3 regions of the Yersinia vastinensis genome follow, and region 3 is predicted to be linked to each of the others. Evidence: predicted binding sites of a transcription regulator. Region 3 holds the regulator's gene; each other region holds the start of a gene.

Region 1 (5,063 bases), 980 kb from region 3:
ACGGGTGTATTGCCATCATTACCATCAATAGCATCTTTGAATTTCACGCGGTTATAGGTATAGCCCGCAATCACACTTAAACGATCATTAATTTGGCTTCTGGCCTCCAACTCCAGCCCCTGTGAATTCACCTTACCTGCCGGCACATAATAGGTGGCTGGAACGGCGCGGTTTGCCACATCATTTTGTGTCAGGTCATATAAGGCAGCGGAGTAAAGTGAAGAACTGCCCGGCGGCTGATACTTAATCCCCACTTCATACTGCTCACTGGTCATCGGTTTCAGCAGTTTTTGCTGCGCATCTGGGAATAAACTTGGTGTGATGGCCTGACTGTAACTCACATATGGCGAAATGCCGCTATCGAAGCTATACAGTAGCGAAGCGCGCCCACTGGCGTGTTTATCCGTTCGCTCATCGGTTGTATTAGCCGTTTTATTCATATTTTCTGTTTTCATCCGATCATAACGGCCAGATAAATTCAGGTGCCAGTTATCCCACGTCATTTCATCTTGCAGATAAACGCCACTCTGCTCATAACGGCGACTCAAATAAGATGAATTGATCCCAGGAGTTGTCAGCAGATAATCGCTATACAATGTGCTGCCGCCGGAAACACCGGTGTAAGGGTTTAATGAGGTGGCAAATGCACTGTCGCTACGCAAGTTATTGCGGAACTTCTGGAAGTCTAGCCCCAGCATAACCTTATGTTCTACCGCCGCTGTCGCAAAATCGGCTTCCAATTGGTTATCTACGGCAAAGGCATTGAGTGAAGAATCTTCACCAGAATAATAGCGACTCATTAACGTGCGGTCGCTATTCCACCCTGCCTGATAAACCTGCTCTAATTGCGCATTAGAATGGGTATAGCTGGCATTTTGCCGGAAAGACCAGACATCATCGAATTTGTGCGCGAATTCAGAACTGTAGATTTGCTGCCAACGTTTAAATACGTTGTGGTTCGTTTCGCCATCAAAGAAGCCACGGCTTAACTTCTGCCCATAGATACTGCCATCTGCCGGAACCGCACTGTGATAGCCACCGGAGGGATCCTTTTGTAAATTGGCCCGTAGCAACCATGAGGTATTTTCATCTGGTTGCCATAATAATGACGGTGCAATTGCATAACGCTCTTCACGTTGATGGTCATACATAGTATCGCTGTTGCGGGTAATCCCCGTCAGGCGGAATGCCCAATGCTCGGATATCGCATCGGTATAATCGAATGCAACGTCTTGTGTATTATGATTACCCGCCGTCAGGCGGAAGTGACCTTCAGAGGTAAATTGTGGGCGTCTGGATGTCATCATCACCACACCGCCGGGGATACTCTGACCATATAATGCTGAGGAAGGGCCTTTGATCACATCAATACGTTCAAGGAACCACGGATCGACCTGTAAAACGTTATAACTGCCGCCATCACTGAGCAACCGTAGCCCATCAAGGAAAGTATTGTTCACATCACCGCCGTGGAACCCCCGCAGAGCAACAGTATCATAGCGAGTTGCACCACCTGAGAAACCCGTGAAAACGCCCGGGGTGTAATTCAGTGCTTGATTCACCGTGGCGACATTTTGGTCATCCATTTGCTGGCGAGTAATGACCGATACGGCTTGAGCCGTCAGGATGAGTGGTTGATCAGTTTTCGTTGCCCCCTTGGTGGTTTTTGCGGTGTAGCCCAAGGTGGGTAAATCAGCTTCATGACCTGCTTTGGCGGTGACTTCTATCGTATCGTCAGCCATTGAGGCAAATGGAATAAAAATAGCCAGTGAGCATAAAACCGCAGAACGCTTTATTAAAAAAGCCGAGAGCATGGTCATCTTCCCCAGATAATTAAGCATATAAAATAGATGGTTATTAATTAGCATCCATGCCATTTCCACAGCGCAAATATCCCTGGCTGCATGTCACATATCGTGGGTCCATAAGTGCAGGGCACAATTTATTAAATGCGAGTGGTAATTACAATGATAATTATTATCTTTAATATTTAATTTTTAATAGTCATTATCAGAGTAAGATTATTCCGTCAGTCTCCGTCTGTGCCACAATGGCTTTCTGCTAGGCTTTAACAACACAGCTAGACTGATTAACGGGTTAATTGTGGCACTCACTTTGGGGCTAACAGGTTTTATGGAAAAGAATGGATACTTTGTTTCACGTCGATATTATTCCCTACCAAATCCACTACGCGCATATCTGCAGCTAACCTGTCTGCTGCTCGCGCTTATTTTCGCATCAACGACAGGCATTGCTTTTGCGGCAACATCGTCAGAGACTCCGGCTGAAAACACTGAAGCACCGGTAAAACCCGCCGTCTCTGTGCAATTAATTAGCTTGCAGAAGCAATTAGATAAATTAAAACAGAGCGTGTCAGTCAGTACATCTGATAACCAGCTGAATACATTAAAAGAAACGGCACTAGCGCTGGTCCGGGATGCGGAGATATTGCTTGAAGAGTTGAAGCCCAAGCGTGAACAACTGCAAACGCAGTTGGATGTTTTAGGCCCCCCACCTGCCGCAGGTTCACTGGCTGAAACACCCGTCGTGGCGCAACAACGCCGCGTATTGAATACCCGTAAAGTCCAATTGGACGGTCAAAATGATCAAGTGCTGGCCATCAAAACCAATGCGGAAAATCTGTCCACACAAATCATTGCCTTACGGCGCTCGGCACTGAAGTCACAAATCGCTTTAAATTCTGGCAGTATTCTAGGGGCCAATTTCTGGTCGCCAATCATCAATCCCAATGCGGATGACGATCGTCGACTAAAAGATTTTATCCAAGAACTTGATGATGCCTGGCATGCTGCATGGGAGCCAGAGTGGCGTTTCGGCACCGCAATATATCTGCTGCTGTCGCTGCTGATGAGCGTATTTGGCTTTAAGTTCCTCGATAGTCTGACGGCTTGGTTTTGCACTAAATGTTTGCCACCAGGCCCGCTACGCCGTAGTTTCATGGCCTCGGCAACCACACTCTATACCGTATTGATCACCGTCACGGTGGCGCAATGTTTCACCCAGACGTTTACCCGCACACCGGATGTCTCACTGGTGGTAATCGACTTTTCGCATGCGTTTGTTCAACTCATGTTTTTCTCTGCACTTGTCGCAGGCCTCGGTCGCGCATTTTTATCCAATCAGCGCCCTTCATGGCGTTTACCCGCCATTGCTGATGAGGTAGCAGCATCGCTGAAACTCTTCCCACCGCTGTTAGCCAGTTGCATTATGATTTTTGGCGCTATTGATCTGATGAACAATATGATCAATATCAGCATCTCGGGGGCTATTTTTGGCAATGGTATCTCGGCACTGTTGATGGCGCTCACCGCTGCGATTATTCCCTTACGGGCCAACCGAATACGGCGTAATTTGGTCTCGAATGGCGAAAAGCCAGAGGCCTATTCCACATTGGCTGGCTTAATTCATTTCGCCATCGGCGTGACTGCACTGGCCATATTACTGTCCTTGTTAGTGGGCTATATCGCACTGGCAAAATTCTTGAGTTACAAACTGGTTTGGACCTGCTTAGTCCTCTCCTGTTTATATTTACTCATCCACCTCTGTGTTGATTTAGCGGAAAGTCTCTTTTCCCCCAACAGCCGTGCCGGTAAAGCAATTAAACAGTCACTGAATATTGACGATCGTCATTTAGCACAGGCCGCTACATTATTATCCGCCACCAGCAAAGTATTGCTGATATTGCTGGCCGTTCTGGCGCTACTCGACGGTACTTTTGGTTCCACCACTCCCATCTCACTGTTACAAAAAGCAGTGGAATTATTAAGTGGTGAAGGGCTGGAAGAGTTGAATATTGTCCCAGCCAATCTACTGAACTCCGTGATTTGTTTACTGGTTGGGCTGTACGTACTCAAAGTCGCACGCCGCTGGCTAAGCCAGGAGTTTCTGCCCAAAACCCAAATGGATTCCGGGATAAAAACCTCGGCAGTCACGCTATTTAGTAATATTGGTTACGTGCTGGTGATTTTACTCACCTTATCGGTACTGGGCATTCAGTGGAATAAGTTAGCCTGGATTGTCAGTGCGCTGTCGGTGGGTATCGGTTTTGGCTTACAAGAGATCGTGAAAAACTTTATTTCCGGCATTATTTTGCTGACTGAACGGCCAGTCAAAGTGGGAGATTTAATCAGTATCAGTGGTGTTGAGGGTGATATTCGACGCATAAATGTTCGTGCCACGGAAATTCAGCTCAGTGACCGCTCAACAGTTATCGTGCCTAACTCCCAGTTAATTTCGCAAAACGTGCGTAACGCCACCATGGCTAATGCACAAGGGGTGGTGACGATAGCCCTCACCTTCCCGCTAGATTTAGATATTGATCTGGCACAATCACTGCTGATAGAGGCTTATAAAGAACATGAGTCGATACTCGACACGCCAGAGCCGTCGGTAAAATTCAGCCAGTTAAGTCCTGACGGCATTGTGCTCAGTGTGACGGGCTTGGTACCCAGCCCACGCATGGTCAGCAATACCAAAAGTTCGTTGTTATACAGCATATTGAAACGGCTACGAGCAGCGGATGTTTCACTGGCCGTCGCCGCACCGATCCGAACAACGACAAGCGCCAACTAGCACTCAATGAGCCATTCACATTATCAGGGCGATAATGTGAATGGCTCCAAATTAACCGATTTCAGCGTTGAATCAGATAGCGGATCGTTGGGCCATCTTGCTGGATATCGAGCACGGTATAGCCGTAATTTCGGGCATCCAGAGGGATATTATTGATAGATTGCGGGCAATCACTTATCACCTCCAAAATTTCACCGGGCTTCAATTGTGGCATAGCCTCTAAAGTCGCTACCGCTGGATAGGGGCAGGGTTCACCCACCATGTCTAAACGGTAATCCGGCACAATCGGGGGATTTATTGGTGCATGCTCGGTACTCATGATGGCTCCTTAACCAAGGTTGAAGTGGTCGTTTTCTGTTTGCGGAAGAAATGTTTTTCCCACCACAACATGGCGGCAAAGGCGATGGCTAACATCAGGTAGGTCACTAATAACCCTCCTATCGGGCCGAATGTTTCCAACAAATTGACCT
Region 2 (5,063 bases), 640 kb from region 3:
TGGTTCAACAACGGTAGTGAGCCACACCACCTCACGTGAATCGCTGAGTTGGAGTCTGAGTGATAAACTTGGCCAATATGGTTTGCTGCTGGCAAAGCTGCCATCAGATAACCCGCTTAATTCTGATCAACAGCAACTGGTGAATATGTTAGTTGAGCAGTTGACCAGTACTTTGGCGCTAGAAAGTCAGGCGCGGCATCAACAGCAATTACTACTGATGGAGGAACGCTCCGCTATCGCACGTGAGTTACATGACTCAATCGCCCAATCGCTCTCTTGCCTGAAGATACAAATCAGTTGTTTGCAAATGCAGGCCCCGGATTTGCCCGAACCCAGTAAGTTATTAGTGCAGCAAATGCGCGATGAACTGAATGTTGCTTATCGCGAGTTACGCGAATTGCTGACAACATTTCGTCTGAAATTGAATGCAGCCACATTGCAAGCGGCACTACAAACACTGGTCAACGAGTTCGGCGAGCGAGCCGGTGTGCCTATTACTTTCGATTTTAACTTAGCTTCAGGCGCCGTTCCCGACCACCAAGCAATTCATATGGTCAATATTGCTCGTGAGGCACTCAATAATATTTATAAGCACGCTCATGCCAGTAAAGCTGCTGTCAGCGTCACGGCGGAGGGTGGTGATATCGTTATGTCAATCATCGACAACGGTTGCGGGATCGGTCAGGCCAGTCAGCGGCCGAATCATTACGGCCTGATAATCATGCAAGATCGCGCCGCCAGCTTGCACGGCCAGTGCGATATTCGTCAGCGAGACGAAGGAGGGACGGAAGTCCGAGTGCGGTTTACGCCAGATAACGATGATCTTGACTGACGTTTTGACCCGGCCCATCACGTCATCTTTCTAAATTTGGTAGTCGATCACCACCTCATTGCTTGCTTCAGCCAACACTTTCTCTTTAATGTCATGCAGAGAAAGTGTTGGATTACAGAGCTGGATAAAGAACCAGATAAAGTTACGTTGTAACTGACCGCGTTTTAATCCCAACCAAACCGTGTTGGCATCAAAGAGATGTTCCGCATTCAGCCGTACCAGCCCTTTATCGCGATGCGCCTCATAGGACATATCAGCCAGAATCCCAACCCCCAGCCCCAATTCAACATAGGTTTTGATCACATCAGAATCTTGGGCACTGAGCGCAATATCAGGTATCAGACCTGCGTTTTTAAAGGCGTTGTCCAATCGGGAGCGCCCGGTGATACCTTGACGGTAAGTAATTAATGGCAAACGACTTAAGATTTCTAGCGTGATATTGGATTCTTGCGTTAATGGATGATTTTCCGGCACAACAATCGCGTGATGCCAGCGATAATATGGAAATGCAGCCACAGCCTCATCGCTCATCAATACTTCGGTAGCAATGCCAATATCAGCCTCACCGGATTGCAACATTGCGGCAATTTCTTGTGGATTCCCCTGACTGATGACTAACTTGACCTGCGGATACAGCAAGCGAAACTCTTTAATGACTCGGGGCAAGCTATAGCGCGCTTGAGTATGAGTCGTTGCTATGTGTAGCTGCCCACTATCATTGTTACTGAATACATCGGCTAATCGGCGAATCTGATTCGCATCATTTAACATGCGTTCCGCTACCGTCAGCAATTCTTTCCCCGGCTCAGTCATCCCTAACAGACGTTTACCACGCCGAATAAATATCTCAATGCCTAATTCTTCTTCCAGCTCTCGAATATGCCGGCTGACACCGGATTGCGAGGTAAATAAAGTATTTGCCACTTCAGTAAGGTTGTAATTGCAACGGGCCGATTCCCGAATAATTTTGAGTTGCTGGAAATTCACACTAACCCCCTTTTATCGTGTTTTGTTTGATGTATAGATTTACGGGGGACAAAGGTGACAAACAAATACAAAAAAGCCGCTGCTTATGTTTTTTTGTACTAAGCAAAGTGAATGATGGAGACCAGGCAATCGCTTTAAGGTGAAAAAACAAAAATAATATTATTTATCAAGTAAATAGGAGTTTATACGGTGTTATATATTTAGCTGAATTCAAAACATAAAAATGAAATTTGCTATATTTAATTACTTTTTAATATAGCACTTTGCCGTTAGACGCCATTTAGGGTCGATGATAAAATTGTCCAATTAAATTCACCTACAAAGACTTTTTCTCTTTCATATTCATGTCAGGGAGCGAGTTGATATTGTTGTTATTCAGTCTCTCGCGCCAAGGGAGACTGTTCGGGAGTTATTCATGCCGTTGGCTATTATTGCACTAACCATTGCTACATTTGGCATTGGCACCAGCGAGTTTGTCATTATGGGACTGTTGCCAGAAGTTGCCCATGATTTGGGGGTCAGTATCCCTAAAACCGGTATGCTGGTTTCTGTTTATGCCATGGGGGTGGTGGTCGGCGCTCCTTTATTGGCTATTGCGACGGCAAGAATTCCACGTAAATCCACGCTATTGGGCTTAATCGTCCTGTTTATTATCGGCAATGTTCTGTGTGCCTTGGCTGAAACCTATAACCTATTAATGGCTGCTCGTATTATTGCCGCTCTGTGCCACGGCACATTCTTTGGGTTGGCATCGGTAGTCGCCACCGATTTGGTTCAGCCCAATCGCCGTGCTCGGGCAATCGCATTGGTCTTTATGGGTGTCACGTTAGCGAACGTGTTGGGTGTGCCGCTGGGGACGGCAATCGGTCAGGCTTTCGGCTGGCGTGCGGCATTTTGGGGGGTTAGCGCTATCGGTATTGTTGCCATTATTGCCGTCATAGCGTGGCTACCAAGTCATATTCCAATGAAGAAAATCAGCCCAAAGTTAGAGTTCAAAACGCTGATGCAGAAGAAAGTGCAAACTGCCCTGCTGTTATCCGTATTAACCAATACCAGTCTCTTTACTGTTTTCACCTATATTGCTCCCTTATTGCGCGAAGTTACTCGTGTGTCTGAACACGGCGTGACAGTTGTACTGCTCATTCTTGGCGTTGGCTTGTCTATCGGGAGTGTTCTAGGGGGGCGATTAGGGGATAGAAATCTGGTAGGTTCGATGACGAGATTGATAGCCATATTAATCGCTATCCTGCTCGCTCTTCACTACACCATTGGTTTTTATTTACCGGCACTACTGACATTATTTATCTGGAGTATTGTCGCATTCGCTCTGTGCCCTATGCTGCAACTCTTGGTGGTGGATCAAGCCCGTGATGCTCCTAATTTGGCATCAACATTTAACCAGAGTGCTTTCAATCTGGGTAATGCTCTCGGCGCTTGGCTTGGCGGCACATTATTAGCCTTTGGTTTACATTTACAACAACTTCCATTGGCAGCTATGGCTGTGATGGCCGTAGCGTTGGTCACAATGTTACGCCTAAGAATGCATTTCCGACGCACTGCAATTGTCCAACCTATCAGCTAAATATCGCTTTCCTTACACTCTTCTCATGCAAATAATTATCATTAACATTGGTTGGTGATATAATTTACGGCCTTATAAGCCATAGATCCTACTGGCTGACGTAGCAAAAATAAAACACCATAAAAGTAATAAGGATAAACTGTGACCACAGAATCAACCGCAGCCAAACCCAAATACCGTCCCACACCTCCGCACTTGGTGCAGGTAAAAAAGATAGTAGACACCTCCCCCCATTTGCGTCGAATTACCTTCCATAGCCCTACATTAGAGAACTATCCGTCAAATTGCGCTGGAGCTCACTTAAAGGTCTTTCTACCTTTACCGAACCAAACACAGCCTGAATTACCGGTACTGGGAGAAAAAGGCCCGATATGGCCCGCAGCAGACATTCGTCCGGTTGTTCGCACCTACTCTGTTCGAGCAGTTCGCCCTGAACAAGGCGAGATTGATATTGAATTTGCTCTTCATGATCACAGTGGTCCAGCGGTGAATTTTGCCCGTCATGCTAAAGCTGGTGACTGGCTGGGCATCACCAATCCCGGTGGCCCAGAGACCATGTTACCCGCAGCCGCGTACAGCTATTTGGTAGGCGACCCCTCTTCACTCCCGGCTATTGCCGCGTTATTGGAAACACTGTCAGCCGATGCGCAAGGTCACGTCATTATTCGTGTGGATACTCCACAAGATGTGCTTGATCTGGTTAAACCTGCCGGTGTTGAACTGAGCTGGGTCATCGGGGGTACCGAAAAAACGGATGAAGTTATCACCCAATTCTGTGCATTGACGTTGCCGATGGAAGAAGCAACTTTCTGGCTAGCAGGTGAAGATAGATTGGTGGTCGTCTTACGTCGTTATCTGCGTCGCGAAAAAGGCTGTGAACGTCATCAACTTTATGCCGTTCCCTATTGGCGTGAAGGGTTGAATGAAGAAGATTATCATCACAAACGCCATGAAGTGATGGACAATATTGACGACTAGACTACATTAATATCTATAAAATCAATGGACATCACTTTGTTATGTCCATTTTCATCACTTTTTTTCTACTCTTCTCGGTTAAAACCTTGTAAATTTCCTGCGACAATTTCCTGTTATTTGTTAGTCTTAAGGCTACTTAGCCTACAATATGGCACTTAATTATCGTTAAATGGCTCTAATGCCTATTTAATGCAGTAAAGTTATTAGGAGCGCTCTCGAAATGAAGTCGCAAAACGATCCTGGCCGATCTAAATCCCGCCACCACGAATACTCTTTGATCTTGCCTATCGTTGCACTGGTTATCCTTAATATCTGGGGTGACACCAGTAATTTTGCCGCCGTTATTATCATCAACCTCATAGCGCTGGTCGGTATTCTGAGCAGTGCATTCAGTGTGGTTCGTCATGCCGATGTATTGGCACACCGCTTGGGTGAACCCTATGGCTCCTTAATTCTCAGCCTCTCCGTGGTAGTGCTTGAGGTCAGTTTGATCTCGGCGATGATGGCAACTGGCGATGCTGCCCCCGCATTAATGCGCGACACACTCTATTCTGTCATCATGATTGTTGTGGGTGGATTGGTTGGGGTGTCTTTGCTCCTTGGTGGCCGTAAATTTGCTACCCAGCATGTCAATTTGGTCGGTATCAAACAATATCTAATGGCCATCTTCCCACTGGCAATTAT
Region 3 (5,063 bases):
ATGTCAGCTATTTTCCGCGAACTGGCTGAAATCTCGTTCATGGTGTTCACCACATCGGCAACCAGCGCCCCTCCCTTTTTCGCTGTTGCAGAAGCATTAGCCGCCAGTTGGCTGGCATGATGCGCATTATCCGCATTATGTTTCACCGTTGCGGTTAGCTGCTCCATGCTGGCTGCCGTTTCTTCAAGAGCAGCTGCCTGCTGTTCGGTACGAGAAGATAAGTCAGTATTACCGGCAGAAATTTCGGCAGCACCATGATAAATCCCATCAGTACTACTGCGAATCGCTTGTACCGTGTTTACCAGACTGGTTTGTACGTCCCGTAATAGTGGGAACAGTTGTCCAACGCAGTTACGACCAAAATCGACGATAGGTTGCCCAAGTTGCCCTGAAGCAATAACCCGGAAATGTGCGCGAATATCGTCCAATGGACGTACCAAATTGGCAACCAGATAACGATCGGTTACCAGCAAAATCACCAGACCCGCAACTAAAGCAGAGATCAATGTAATGCTGCTCACTTTGGTTAACTGAGAGAATTGATCTTTGGCCACACCAATGGCTTTCGAAGCAGCCTGATTAAAGGCTTCAGCCACGGAGCCATACTGGCGACTCAATGCGGGTACTGTTTTTTTCGCTAAATCTTGATAGGTGGCACTATTGTTATCCATTGCCGCCTGATAAAGCGGCATTACACCCTGTTCAATTAATCCACTCCACCCATCAATCACTCCAGTAACTAAAGCAGGATCAATCTGTGCATGATCGATAGCCTTAAACTCTGCGAGTTTTTTCTTCAGATTCTCCAGCGCGACATTGGATGATTTTAGCTCTTTATCTGCGTCTGCAATGTTACCGCTTTGGCGATAATCCACTGCACGGGCGAGACGAGTTACCATTCGGAAGTATTGATCTGTCCCCTGATTGACCAAATTCATGTTTTCAACCAGCACGCTATTGGCGTTAGAGGATTGGGTGAGTTGGTTCAGTGACAGCAACGTATAAGTGGATACGCCGCCCCAAAGCAGACAAAAGGCGCCAAGCACCCAAAGTAATGCAACTCTGATGGTGATATTTTTTAAAAACTGCATGTTCGTTCCCCTTATATATCGGATAGTTACCGATAGAGACTCTGGTGTTATTTGATGACCTAAAAGCAATAAAGGACGTTCCATACAGCTAACGACAACTCCTTTCCCGACAAACTTTCATCTGGCGGTTTTCCCCCTGGCACCGCAAATTGCAACCATTCAGTTACACAAAGGTTATCGGCAATAGCGTTATAAGATTGAGCGGCTCACAAAAATTTAATATCGCATGAACTTGATATGAGCCTGACGGCGTTTTCTGGCATGATGTCGCCCTATGAAATGTGTTATATTGTTGGGCAGCGTGCTCAGTAATTGGCATAACTATTTGAATTTAAAAGGTATTAAGTTATATGGCAACTGTAGGCATTTTCTTTGGCAGCGATACTGGCAATACCGAAAACATTGCCAAGATGATCCAAAAGCAACTGGGCAAAGAGGTTGCTGAGGTTCACGACATTGCCAAAAGTAGTAAAGAAGATTTAGAAGGTTTCGATATCCTGCTGCTTGGTATCCCTACCTGGTACTACGGCGAAGCACAGTGTGACTGGGATGATTTTTTCCCAACACTGGAAGAGATCGATTTCAATGGCAAATTGGTTGCTTTGTTCGGTTGTGGTGATCAGGAAGACTACGCAGAATATTTCTGTGATGCGATGGGGACCGTGCGCGACATCATCGAACCACGCGGTGCCGCAATCGTCGGTCACTGGCCGACTGCGGGTTACCACTTCGAAGCATCTAAAGGTCTGGCTGATGATGATCATTTCATTGGATTAGCTATCGATGAAGACCGCCAGCCAGAATTGACCAATGAACGTGTTGAAGCTTGGGTTAAACAGATCAGTGAAGAGCTGAATCTGGCCGAGATCACTGGCTAAATTTGTCAGATAGGAAACGCTTGGTGGATGATGTACTCCGCTAAGCGTTTCCATAAATTTCAATCCCTTTTGGCGCTCTTTTTTTTGCCCCTCACAGACTCTTAATCTCATTAAGCTCGGCTTATAGTCACAAATTTCACATGGTTTTATTTGTGGTCAGAATGCGCTTTGTTAAGCAGCCCACAGATCAGCATTATCATCTGTGCAAAATGAAAATAAACCGCTACAAATGTGTAACGTTCGGCGTAGCCGCTTTATACTTGAAGCATGCAACAATCCCATTCATCAATACATTGCATGATTAATCTGACAAAGTGTGCAATTATATCTTTGTTAACAACCACGGTTTTCATTTGGGGCTAGCAGTTCTATAATGAGACGCAATTGTAATTATTGCGCCACGGATGTCATAGGCTGAACAGCCTTAATTTGAATCGATAGTAACAGGACTGAATCCGCATGACTGACAACAATAAAGCCTTAAAAAACGCTGGACTTAAAGTAACACTGCCCCGGCTTAAGATTCTGGAAGTGTTGCAGGATCCGGCGTGCCATCACGTCAGCGCGGAAGATCTTTATAAAAAGCTGATCGATATCGGTGAAGAAATTGGTTTAGCCACGGTTTACCGTGTACTCAACCAGTTTGACGATGCCGGTATTGTGACCCGCCACAATTTCGAAGGCGGTAAATCAGTCTTTGAGCTGACGCAGCAGCACCATCATGATCACCTAATTTGCCTTGATTGCGGCAAAGTGATCGAGTTTAGTAATGAATCCATTGAATCGCTTCAACGTGAAATTGCTAAACAGCATGGTATCAAACTGACCAATCACAGTCTGTATTTGTACGGCCACTGTGAGACCGGCGATTGCCGCGAAAATGAGTCTGCGCACGATAAAAGATAAAGTATGTCCATCATCTTTCACACTGCAGGTGTGTTGGCTGCTCTCACTCACCCGAATCACTTACTGATGTAAGCTCATCGGGATTCCATTGATTGCCGCCGTCCTGCAATTTGAAATCTATTGGGCATTATGTTATCGCATTGATTTTATAAAGACTTTAAGCGTTGAAATTTTAAGTACCGAATAATGTTAGGGTTTATTTTTATCCAGAGATTATCTGGTGAACATAAACCCATCAGCAAGATGGCCACCTTTCCCGTTCAATCATCCGAGTTCAGCTCGGCCGGGACTCAGGTGGTCTTTCTTATTGAGACCTCGCCCTCCTTCCCTATCTAATTTTGAACATTTCTGTCTACCTCAAACAATCAAACCGCCCTTACCACCGCCCAAACCGACTGCCCATCACGATATTTCTGGCAAAAAAAGCCCCGGACATGCCGGGGGAAAACCATCAACTCAACTTCACTTAATATTGTTTACCTCAAAAACCAAGCAAACAGGAATAACATCAGACACAGCACTTTGAAAAAACCATCAGATTTTAACCGGTTCCGCACGACTACTGCGTTTACCATCCGGGCTGGTCGAGCGGATAAATACATCACCACTGACTGTAGGTTGTGCTTTGGCATCATACTTCTGCCATTGCTGACCACCATCGGTGGAATACTCAATAATCAAGCCCGGTAAGGAAATATTTGCTTCCAATACACCAGAGACAACTCGTGCGCCGGGTACTGGCAAGCGGTAGGCAATACCGGCTTTATCCAGTTTTGCCAACTCACGCTGGCCCATAATATTGGCAAAACGTTGCCAATCAGTGTGTAACGCTTGGGTATCCACCTGTTGCGTCTCACCACCTTTGTACTCGCGGCCTGCTTTATAATCTTGTTCCCAAGATGCACGGTGCCAAGCGCGCTCCGCCAACGGTAATACGCGAGGAAAAATCATGTACTCCATCTGTTCATCAGTACGCACGGTTTCATTCCACGATTGACCGGAAATTCCGTGTACACCCGGCCAAGGTTTATCACTTTTCGCACTGAAGTAATTACCATCGCGGTCCACAGACGTTTCAGCATTTTGCGGCATGTTATTTGGTGCAAAGCTAAAGACTTTGGCTTCGTCGGTAAAGCGAGTTGCCCAGTAGTAACCGCGTTCATTGGGGTTAACTTCATAGGGCATGTCGAAGTAGACATAATCGGGATTAGAAGCAACCACTTCGTAGCCTTTATTGGCCCAGTCATTGATTGAGTCAGCACCGCCCCAGAAGAGAGTATCCCAGAAGTTAACGCCAACACGTTGAGTGGCGAAGGCTTTCGAATCTTTCGCGTCTTTCAATCCATCTTGCCAAGCCTGCATTTTTTCGATGCCGTGAGCCTTCACTAATTCACTGACTTCAATGGCAAAGTGGCTGGAAAGATGTTCAACATCCTGAACTTTGCCTTGCTTAACCATATCCTGACAAACTTGTGACTTGGCCCAAGGTTTATCTTCAACGCTCTTATCAATAATGCCTTTGCCCGGCTCAATGGTGCCATTTTTATCTTGGAAACCGGCCCCCAGACGAATATTTTTCGCCTCATCACCACCAAAATGCCAAGTGGTCAGCGCCATGCCAGCTTCTTTGTGCATCTGGGCCATTTCGCCAATCACTTTATCAACGAAACGCTTCGATGAATCCAGACATGGGTTCAGATAGCTTTTGCGATCATAGAACTGCACTGAAGTCGTGTTAGAGTCATCTGTCGGGTCAACCAAACGGAATTCGTTGGCCTCTTTCTCTTTGCCCTGCTTCATCAGATTGTTGTAACGCGCTTCCATCGACACCACCGCAGCTCGAGCATGTGCTGGCATGTCAATTTCAGGAATAACATCAATTTGACGAGCTTTCGCGTATTTCAGAATTTCGATGTAATCGTCACGGGTAAAGTGACCAGAACCCAGATTATTGCTCTCCGGGCCTGAACCTAATTGCGGCAGTAAGCAGGTGTTCTCAGTTAAATCGTGGCAACGTTTACTCCCAACATCCGTCAGTTCTGGCAGACCGGGGATCTCAATACGCCAACCTTCATCATCACTCAGGTGGAAGTGGAATTTGTTTAACTTGTAAGCTGCCATCTGATCCAACAGGCGCAGCACCGCATCTTTGGTTTTAAAATTACGCCCAACATCTAGGAAAACACCA

What was found. Region 3 encodes Fur, which represses iron uptake genes when iron is present. Its sites were predicted from a motif close to ATAATAATGAGAACNACTATCAA; they were not measured.
Positions count from the first base shown of each region.
Region 1: a site for Fur is predicted at 1,968-1,990, ahead of ACIOG0_RS19975 (TonB-dependent siderophore receptor). Genes of this name have one in related genera too.
Region 2: a site for Fur is predicted at 3,427-3,449, ahead of ACIOG0_RS12635 (siderophore-interacting protein). Genes of this name have one in related genera too.

Region 1 covers NZ_CP173260.1:4,320,413-4,325,475, forward strand. The annotation lists gene ACIOG0_RS19975 (TonB-dependent siderophore receptor) at 1-1,814, opposite strand, end outside; gene ACIOG0_RS19980 (DUF3772 domain-containing protein) at 2,104-4,593, shown strand; gene yedF (sulfurtransferase-like selenium metabolism protein YedF) at 4,655-4,912, opposite strand; gene yedE (selenium metabolism membrane protein YedE/FdhT) at 4,909-5,063, opposite strand, start outside.
Region 2 covers NZ_CP173260.1:2,705,344-2,710,406, forward strand. The annotation lists gene narX (nitrate/nitrite two-component system sensor histidine kinase NarX) at 1-832, shown strand, start outside; gene cbl (HTH-type transcriptional regulator Cbl) at 863-1,819, opposite strand; gene ACIOG0_RS12630 (MFS transporter) at 2,235-3,401, shown strand; gene ACIOG0_RS12635 (siderophore-interacting protein) at 3,543-4,379, shown strand; gene chaA (sodium-potassium/proton antiporter ChaA) at 4,600-5,063, shown strand, end outside.
Region 3 covers NZ_CP173260.1:3,341,505-3,346,567, forward strand. The annotation lists gene ACIOG0_RS15565 (methyl-accepting chemotaxis protein) at 1-1,091, opposite strand, end outside; gene fldA (flavodoxin FldA) at 1,442-1,969, shown strand; gene fur (ferric iron uptake transcriptional regulator) at 2,429-2,875, shown strand; gene ACIOG0_RS15580 (beta-N-acetylhexosaminidase) at 3,410-5,063, opposite strand, start outside.